Regions from separate parts of the Limnohabitans sp. 2KL-3 genome, predicted to be linked through region 2. Evidence: predicted binding sites of a transcription regulator. Region 2 holds the regulator's gene; the other holds the start of a gene.
The links. Region 2 encodes sigma-54, which starts transcription at its own class of promoters, with help from an activator protein. Its sites were predicted from a motif close to TGGCANGNAANCTGCTTT; they were not measured.
Positions count from the first base shown of each region.

Region 1: a site for sigma-54 is predicted at 2,408-2,425, ahead of AMM41_RS16160 (ammonium transporter). Genes of this name have one in related genera too.

Region 1 is NZ_CXON01000015.1:53,859-58,103, reverse strand. Features, by position in the region: gene argE (acetylornithine deacetylase) at 1-689, shown strand, start outside; gene AMM41_RS16170 (tripartite tricarboxylate transporter substrate binding protein) at 726-1,694, shown strand; gene AMM41_RS16165 (TMEM165/GDT1 family protein) at 1,764-2,330, opposite strand; gene AMM41_RS16160 (ammonium transporter) at 2,496-3,698, shown strand; gene AMM41_RS16155 (RNA recognition motif domain-containing protein) at 3,927-4,245, shown strand, end outside.
Region 2 is NZ_CXON01000004.1:277,998-282,242, forward strand. Features, by position in the region: gene lptA (lipopolysaccharide transport periplasmic protein LptA) at 125-772, shown strand; gene lptB (LPS export ABC transporter ATP-binding protein) at 769-1,527, shown strand; gene AMM41_RS08370 (RNA polymerase factor sigma-54) at 1,565-3,106, shown strand; gene AMM41_RS08375 (THUMP domain-containing class I SAM-dependent RNA methyltransferase) at 3,120-4,245, shown strand, end outside.

The DNA.
Region 1 (4,245 bases), on a different contig from region 2:
GCATCGTGGGCGAGCCCACCGGCATGCAGGTGGTGATTGCGCACAAGGGCAAGCATTCGTACAAAACCACGGTGCACGGTTTTGAGGCCCATTCTTCGCTCACGCCGCTGGGTGTGAACGCGGTCGAGATCGCTTGCGAGTTTGTGGCGAACCTGAAAACCATGCACCGCGAGCTGGTTCAAAACGGCCCGTTCGACCCGATCTACGACGTGCCGCACACCACCATCCACACGGGCGTGATCGCAGGCGGCACCGCGCTCAACATCATCCCGCGCCAGTGCGAGGTGACTTGGGAAATCCGCCACCACCACATGAACACGCCCGAAGACCTGTTTGCCCAGGCCAAAGCCTTTGGCGAGAGCTTGGTGCCCGCCATGCAAGCGGTCGCACCCGACACCGGCATCACGCATGAACTCAAATCGGTGTTGCCCGGTTTTGCCACGGCGGCCGACAGTGAGATCGCGCAGCTGTGTTTTGACTGCGCCGAAGTCGACCCGGCCAGTGGCGCGGGCAAGGTGTCCTTTGGCACGGAAGCTGCTCTGTTTCACCAGGCGGGTGTGCCCACCATCGTGTGCGGCCCCGGCCACATCGCGCAGGCGCACCAGCCCAACGAGTGGGTCACGCTGGAGCAACTGGCCTGGTGCGAGCGCTTCATGCGCCGCCTGGCCGACCGGGTGTGCGTGGCCTGACTTTGAATGTTTTGAACCCATCACAAGGAAACTCTCATGATGCAACGGCGTGAAATTTTGACGGCCACTTTGGGCACAGCTTTGCTGTCGGCCGTGGGCCTGGCGCAAGCGCAATCCACCAAAACGGTGCGCATCGTGGTGCCTTTTGCAGCCGGTGGTGTGCAAGACACGCTGGCCCGTGCGCTGTCCCAAGAGATGGCAGCGGCCTTGGGCCAGACGGTCATTGTGGAAAACCGCGCAGGCGCAGGCGGCACCGTGGGCACCGGTTATGTGGCCCGCGCCGAGGCCGATGGCACGGTGATGGTGGCCGCAGCGGCCAGCCACAACATTGCCGGATCGCTCTACACCAAGCTGGCTTATGACCCGCAAAAAGACTTTGCACCCCTGGCCCACATTGGCAGCGCCAGCTACGTGCTCATGGTGCACCCCGATGTGCCCGCCAAAAACGCGGCCGAATTCATCCGTTATGCCAAGGCCAACCCCGGCAAGATGAACTACGCCAGCGCCGGTGTGGGCAGTGCCACCCACTTGGCCATGGCCTATTTCACGGGTCTGTCGGGCACGGACGTGGTGCACATCCCGCTCAAGGCCACGGGCGAAGCCATCAACGAAGTGCTCTCGGGCCGCGCCCAAGCGGTGATTGCGGCCAGCATTGGCGCACTGTCTTTTGTCAAGGACAACCGCATCCGCTTGCTCGGGGTGACCTCGCCCCAGCGCAGCAAATACCTGCCCGACTTGCCCACCATTGCCGAGAGCGGTTTGCCGGGTTACCAGTTTGATTCGTGGTTCGGCTTCTTGGGCCCTGCCGCTGTGCCGGCCGCCGAAGCCAACCGCATCAACGCGGCTGTGAGCAAATTGCTCAAAGACCCGGCCGTGTTGGCCCGCCTGGACAAGCAAGGCATTGAGCCCCGCGACATGAGCAACGCCGATTTCGGCAAGCTTTTGGCCGCCGACTATGTGCGCATGGCGCAGGTGGTCAAGGCTTCGGGGGCCAAGATCGATTGATCCTCCCCAGGGTCAGGCGGCGGGGGCCTGTTCGGCCAAAGGCGCTGTTCAGGCAACCATGAAGGCTGTTCACGCGCCCCAGCCGGACAAAGCGATCACGCCCAGCACCGCAAAAATGCCTGCCGACACCAAGTGAACAAGGCGCAGGGGCACGCGCCGGGTGATGGCGTCACCCAGCCAGACCACCGGGGCGTTGGCCAGTATCATGCCCAAGGTGGTGCCTGCGACCACCATCAACCAAGCGTTGTACTGCGCGGCCAACATGACCGTGGCAATTTGGGTTTTGTCGCCCATTTCTGCCAAAAAGAAGGCCACGACGGTCGTTAGAAAGACGCCCATGCGGGGGGCGCTGTTGCCCTCATCGTCGTCCAGTTTGTCGGGAATGAGCATCCACACGGCCATGGCAATGAACGATGCGCCCAAGACCCAGCGCAACACATCGGGCCCCATCACCGTGGTGACCCAACTGCCCACAGCACCAGCCAGTCCATGGTTGGCCAGTGTGGCCACCAAGATGCCCAGCACAATCGGCCAGGGTTTGCGAAAACGGGCGGCCAGGACCAGCGACAAGAGTTGGGTTTTGTCGCCCATTTCGGCCAGGGCCACGATGCCGGTCGAGACGAAGAAGGCTTCCATAGGGTGGATTCACAGAGTCAAAGATGGCGCATCTTACGTGAGCGATCTGGGCCTGCTCTGCAGGTGTGCATCAATTTGGGCCTATTTCTTGCTTTCGTTTGGTGCGCCAAGGGGCATGAAACCCTTTATGCACCAATTTAGTTCAAAAAACCTTGAGAGACGGTCATGGAAGCACTGAAACAGGGCGCAGATGCGCTATTTATTTTGTTGGGCGGCATCATGGTCTTGGCCATGCATGCTGGTTTTGCATTTTTAGAGCTGGGCACGGTACGCAAAAAAAACCAGGTCAATGCGCTGGTCAAGATCTTGGTGGACTTTTCCGTGTCCACGGTGGTTTATTTTGTGGTGGGCTACAGCGTGGCTTATGGCACCACCTTCTTTGTTGGGGCCGAACAACTGGCCGCCAAAAATGGCTATGACTTGGTCAAGTTCTTCTTTTTGCTGACCTTTGCGGCGGCCATTCCCGCGATCATCTCGGGTGGCATTGCCGAGCGTGCCAAGTTTTGGCCTCAGCTCATTGCCACGGCGGTGATTGTGGGTTTTGTGTATCCCTTTTTTGAGGGCATTGTCTGGAACCAGCACTTCGGGGTGCAAGCCTGGATCAAGGCGGTCACGGGCGATGAGTTCCATGACTTTGCCGGCTCGGTGGTGGTGCACGCCATGGGCGGCTGGATTGCTTTGCCTGCCGTTGTGCTGTTGGGTGCACGTTACAACCGTTACCGCAAAGATGGTCAAGTCTCGGCGCACCCGCCATCGAGCATCCCTTTTTTGGCATTGGGCTCGTGGATTTTGATCGTGGGCTGGTTTGGCTTCAATGTGATGAGCGCTCAAACGCTCGACAAAATTTCGGGCCTGGTGGCCGTCAACTCTTTGATGGCCATGGTGGGCGGGACCTTGGCGGCTTTGCTCTTGGGCAAAAATGATCCCGGTTTTGTGCACAACGGCCCCTTGGCCGGTTTGGTGGCGGTGTGTGCGGGATCCGACTTGATGCACCCGTTTGGTGCATTGGTGACGGGTGCTGTGGCAGGGGGTTTGTTTGTGGTCATGTTCACACTGACCCAAAACAAATGGAAGATTGACGATGTGCTGGGTGTTTGGCCACTGCATGGTCTGTGTGGCGCTTGGGGCGGTTTGGCCGCAGGACTTTTTGGCACGCAAGCCTTGGGTGGCTTGGGTGGGGTCAATTTCACAGCCCAATTGATCGGCACAGGTTTGGGTGTTGTTTGGGCTTTGTTGGGTGGCGTGTTGGTTTACGGTGTTTTAAAGCTCACCTTGGGTCTGAAAATGAGCCAAGAGGAAGAATACGATGGGGCAGATCTGAGCGTTCACAAAATCAGTGCGACACCGGACCGAGAGGTCAGTTGGTAAAACCACAAAATATCGCCTCAAAGCCCCTGAATACGGGCTATGAGGCGATTTTCATTGCACAGTTTTTGGATTTATGACGCATAATTATTGTGCTTTTCTGTAAAAAACAGTGAGGCAATGTTTGCGGTGACCAGATCAGTTTCGCTTTCCTTCCGTGGTTTTCAGGCTTGTTGAATGCGCTTTCGGAACTCCATCGCTTTTATTTCTGTGTTTTGAGGAGTCCCTTTTATGGGCAATAAACTTTACGTTGGCAACCTGCCATATTCGGTTCGAGACGCTGATCTGGAACAAGCTTTTGGTGAGTTTGGCATGGTGACCAGCGCCAAAGTCATGATGGAACGTGACACGGGCCGTTCCAAGGGTTTTGGTTTTGTGGAAATGGGCAGCGACAACGAAGCCCAAGCGGCCATCAATGGCATGAACGGCCAAGCCCTCGGCGGTCGCAATGTGGTCGTCAACGAAGCTCGCCCCATGGAAGCACGTCCTCCACGTACAGGTGGCGGCGGTTTTGGTGGTGGCGGTGGTTACGGCGGCGGTCGCCGTGAAG
Region 2 (4,245 bases):
CGCCCCCAGCCTGAGGATGGGTGCTCGCACAGCATCCATCCCGGGTTTTTCTTGGGCCACGGGCGTGCTGGCAGCCGATCGTCAAGGCTTGGGCCTACAATCGAACGATTGTCCAGCAAGATTCATGCCCTCCACATTCCACACCCCTTTTTTGACCGTCGTCTTGAGCGCCATGCTCATGGGCCTGGGCGGGTTGAGCCTGCCTGCATGGGCTGAGAAAGCTGACCGCGACAAGCCCATGCACATTGAAGCCGACAGCATGCGGCACGACGACAACAAACAACTGACGCAATTCAACGGCCAAGTGGTCGCCACCAAAGGCACCCTGGTGTTGCGGGCCGACCGCATGGAAGTTCAGCAAGACAGCCAAGGCAAACAAGTGGCCCGCTTGTGGGCGGCCCCCAATGAACGGGTGTTCTTTCGTCAAAAACGCGAAGGTCTGGAGGAATTCACCGAAGGCGAGGCCGAAACCCTCACCTATGACAACCAAGCCGATGTGGTCACCCTGGTCAAACGCGCCGAAGTGCGCATGCTTCGTGGCACCGTGGTGGCAGACCAAATTCAGGGGCAAACCATTGTGTTCAACAACACCACCGAAGTGATTCAGGTGGATGGCCGGACACAAGACAGCCCGAACGCCCGGGACCAGCGTGTGCGGGCCACCTTGACGCCTCGTCAAAACCCATCGGCCCCTGCGGCCGCTCCAGCCCAGACCGCACCGCGTCCCGTTTTGCGCAACAGCCCTGGCCTTGCCACGCCATCCAAACCATGAGCCAGGCCCCGTTCACCAGCCGCCTGGAAGCCCGGCACCTCAAAAAAGCTTACGGCAGTCGCAAAGTGGTGCACGACGTGTCGGTGCAAGTCGACAAAGGTGAAGTGGTCGGTTTGCTGGGCCCCAATGGCGCAGGCAAAACCACTTCGTTTTACATGATCGTGGGCTTGGTCAGCGCCGACGGGGGGCAAATTCTGATCGATGGGCAAGACGTCACGCGCATGCCGATTCACAAGCGCTCACGCATGGGCTTGTCTTATTTGCCACAAGAAGCCTCGATTTTTAGAAAACTGTCCGTGGCCGACAACGTGCGGGCCATTCTTGAGCTGCAAACCGATGGCCAAGGCCGCCCTTTGGCCCATGCCGAAATCGAAAAACGCCTGAGCGAACTGCTGGCCGATTTGCGGGTGGACCACCTGCGCGACTCCCCCTCGGTGGCGCTGTCGGGCGGCGAGCGCCGCCGCGTCGAAATTGCCCGCGCCTTGGCCACCGACCCGCGCTTTATTTTGCTGGATGAGCCTTTTGCCGGCATCGACCCGATCGCCGTGATCGAGATCCAGCGCATCATCGCCTTCCTCAAGCAACGCGGCATTGGCGTGCTCATCACCGACCACAATGTGCGCGAGACCCTGGGCATTTGCGATCACGCGTTCATCATCAGTGAAGGCCGCGTGCTGGCCGAAGGCACACCCGAGGAAATCGTGGCCAATGCCGATGTGCGCCGGGTGTACCTGGGCGAACACTTCCGCATGTGATGCACCCATCCCAACGCCTTGACACGAAAGCACAGCCATGAAGCCCGGCCTGTCGCTGCGCATGTCCCAGCACTTGGCGCTCACGCCCCAGCTGCAACAATCGATCCGCCTGCTGCAACTGTCCACGCTGGAGCTGTCGCAAGAGGTGGACCAGATGCTGGACGAGAACCCGTTTCTTGAACGCACCGAGGAAGAAGCGCCTGCCGAAGCCTTTGGTCTGGACCAGGCCGACACCCACGTCAGTTTGGGCGACCGCGTGAGCGAAAGCGCCAGCAGCGCCAGCAGCAGCGAGGACAACGCCAACGAAGCCCGTGACGAAGCCGTGACCGATGTGGCCGAAAGCTGGGACGGCGACGGCAGCGTGGACATGCGCCCCGACGACAGCGAATGGGGCGGCGACGCCACCCCACGCCAAAACAACGGCGAAGAAACCGCCGACGCCATCGACCTGGCCGGCAGCAGCGGCTCTCTGACCGACTTTTTGCACCGCCAGGCCTTGTCGTTGCGCTTGTCCGAGATTGACCGCGCTGCGCTGCGCTTTTTGATCGAGTCGCTCAACGACGATGGCTACCTGACCGACACCCTGCCCGAACTGGCCGCCAGCCTGGCCGGCACTGACGACCTTGAACAAATCGACGAGCTGGTGCACCGATTCACGGTGGCGCTGGGCTTGCTGCAATCGCTCGAACCCGTGGGCGTGGGTGCACGCGACTTGGCCGAATGCCTGCGCATCCAGGTCAAAGCCTGTCTGCAGGACTCCCCCGACGACGAAGTGGCCCAAGCGGCACTGGCCATCTGCGCCCAGCCGCTGGACATGCTGGCCAAGCGCGACTACAAGCGTTTGGCGCTGGCCTGTGGCTTGAGCGAAGCCGTGGTCAAAGCCGCCATTCCCTTCATTGCCCGGCTTGAACCCAAACCGGGCCGGCCCTTTGTGCAGGCCGAGCGCAACATCATCATTCCCGATGTGCTGGTGGTCAACACCAGCAAAACCGGCACACCCAAATTTCGAATCCAGCTCAACCCCGACGTGATGCCCAAGCTGCGTGTACACGACATCTATGCCAACGCCCTGCGCGGCGGCAAGGGCGACAGCCACGCGGGCTTGCAGCAACGTCTGCAAGAAGCCCGCTGGTTCATCAAGAACATCCAGCAGCGCTTTGACACCATCTTGCGCGTGTCCACCGCCATCGTCGAGCGACAAAAGAACTTTTTGACGCACGGCGCTCTGGCCATGCGCCCACTGGTGCTGCGCGAAATTGCCGACGAGCTGGGCATGCACGAGTCCACCATCAGCCGTGTGACCACGGCCAAATACATGTCCACGCCGCAAGGCACGTTTGAGTTGAAGTATTTCTTTGGCTCGGGCCTGGGCACCGACAGCGGCAGCGCCGCGTCGAGCACCGCCGTGCGGGCGCTCATCAAGCAGTTTGTTGCGGCTGAAAAACCCGCCAAACCCCTGTCGGACAACCAAATTTCCGAGATGCTGAAAGAGCAAGGCATCGACTGCGCACGTCGCACGGTGGCCAAGTACCGCGAAGCCCTGAAGATCGCGCCCGCCAACCTGCGCAAAACCCTTTGAGAAGACTTTCCCCGTGAATTCATTGAACCTGTTCATGCCCTGCGCCGCTGGCGTTGAGGGCTTTTTGGCCGACGAGGTCCACGCCATCACCGGCCTCACGGGCCACGACCTGATGACCGGGCGCGGCGGCGTGATGGCCCGCGCCTCGTGGCGCGACGCCCTGCGCATCAACCTGCACAGCCGCCTGACCCAGCGCGTGCTGGTGCAGCTGTCGGTCACCGATTACCGCAACGAAAACGACCTGTACCGCGCAGCCAGCGAAGTGGCTTGGGAAATCTGGTTCACGCCCAAGCAAACCTTCAAGATCGACATCACGGCGCAGCACAGCCCACTGACCAGCCTGAACTTTGCGGCGCTCAAAATCAAAGACGCGGTAGCCGACCGCTTTCGCGCCAAGCGCGGCGAGCGTCCCAGCGTCGACACCAGCTGGCCCGACGTGCGCATCTACGCGCACCTGACCCCCGAAACGGCCACGCTCTACATCGACACCTCGGGCGAGCCGCTGTTCAAGCGCGGCTGGCGCACCGACAAGGGCGATGCGCCTTTGAAAGAAACCCTGGCCGCCGCCATGATCGCGGCCAGCGGCTGGGACGCCACCGTGCCCCTGTACGACCCCTGCTGCGGCAGCGGCACCATCCCGATCGAAGCGGCGCAAATCGCCTGCGGCATCGCCCCAGGTTTGCAACGCCGCTTTGGCTTCGAGAAATTGCTGCCCTTCCAGAACCACGTCTGGCAAGGCCTGATCGAAGAAGCCCGTGACCTGGAACACGAACCCACCGCGCCCGTCTTTGGAAGCGATGTGGCCTTCCGCATGGTCGACTTTTCGGAGCGCAATGCCGAGCGTGCTGGCGTGTCCGGCGTGATCGAGTTCCGAGGTGGTGATGCGCTGCAACGCATGCCCCCCAGCGAGACGCCCGGCGTCATGCTGCTCAACCCGCCCTATGGCGAACGCATTGCCGCAGCGGGTGTGGCCGGGCGCGGGCGCGAGAACTTCCAGCCTGGTGCGCTGGCAAGCTCCAGAGCAGCCGCCCCAAGCCACCACCGCGAGACTGCTCAGACCGACGACGGAGGCGACTTCTTTGCCCAACTGGCCAGCCACTGGAAGAAAAACTACAGCGGTTGGAGCGCCTGGATGCTCA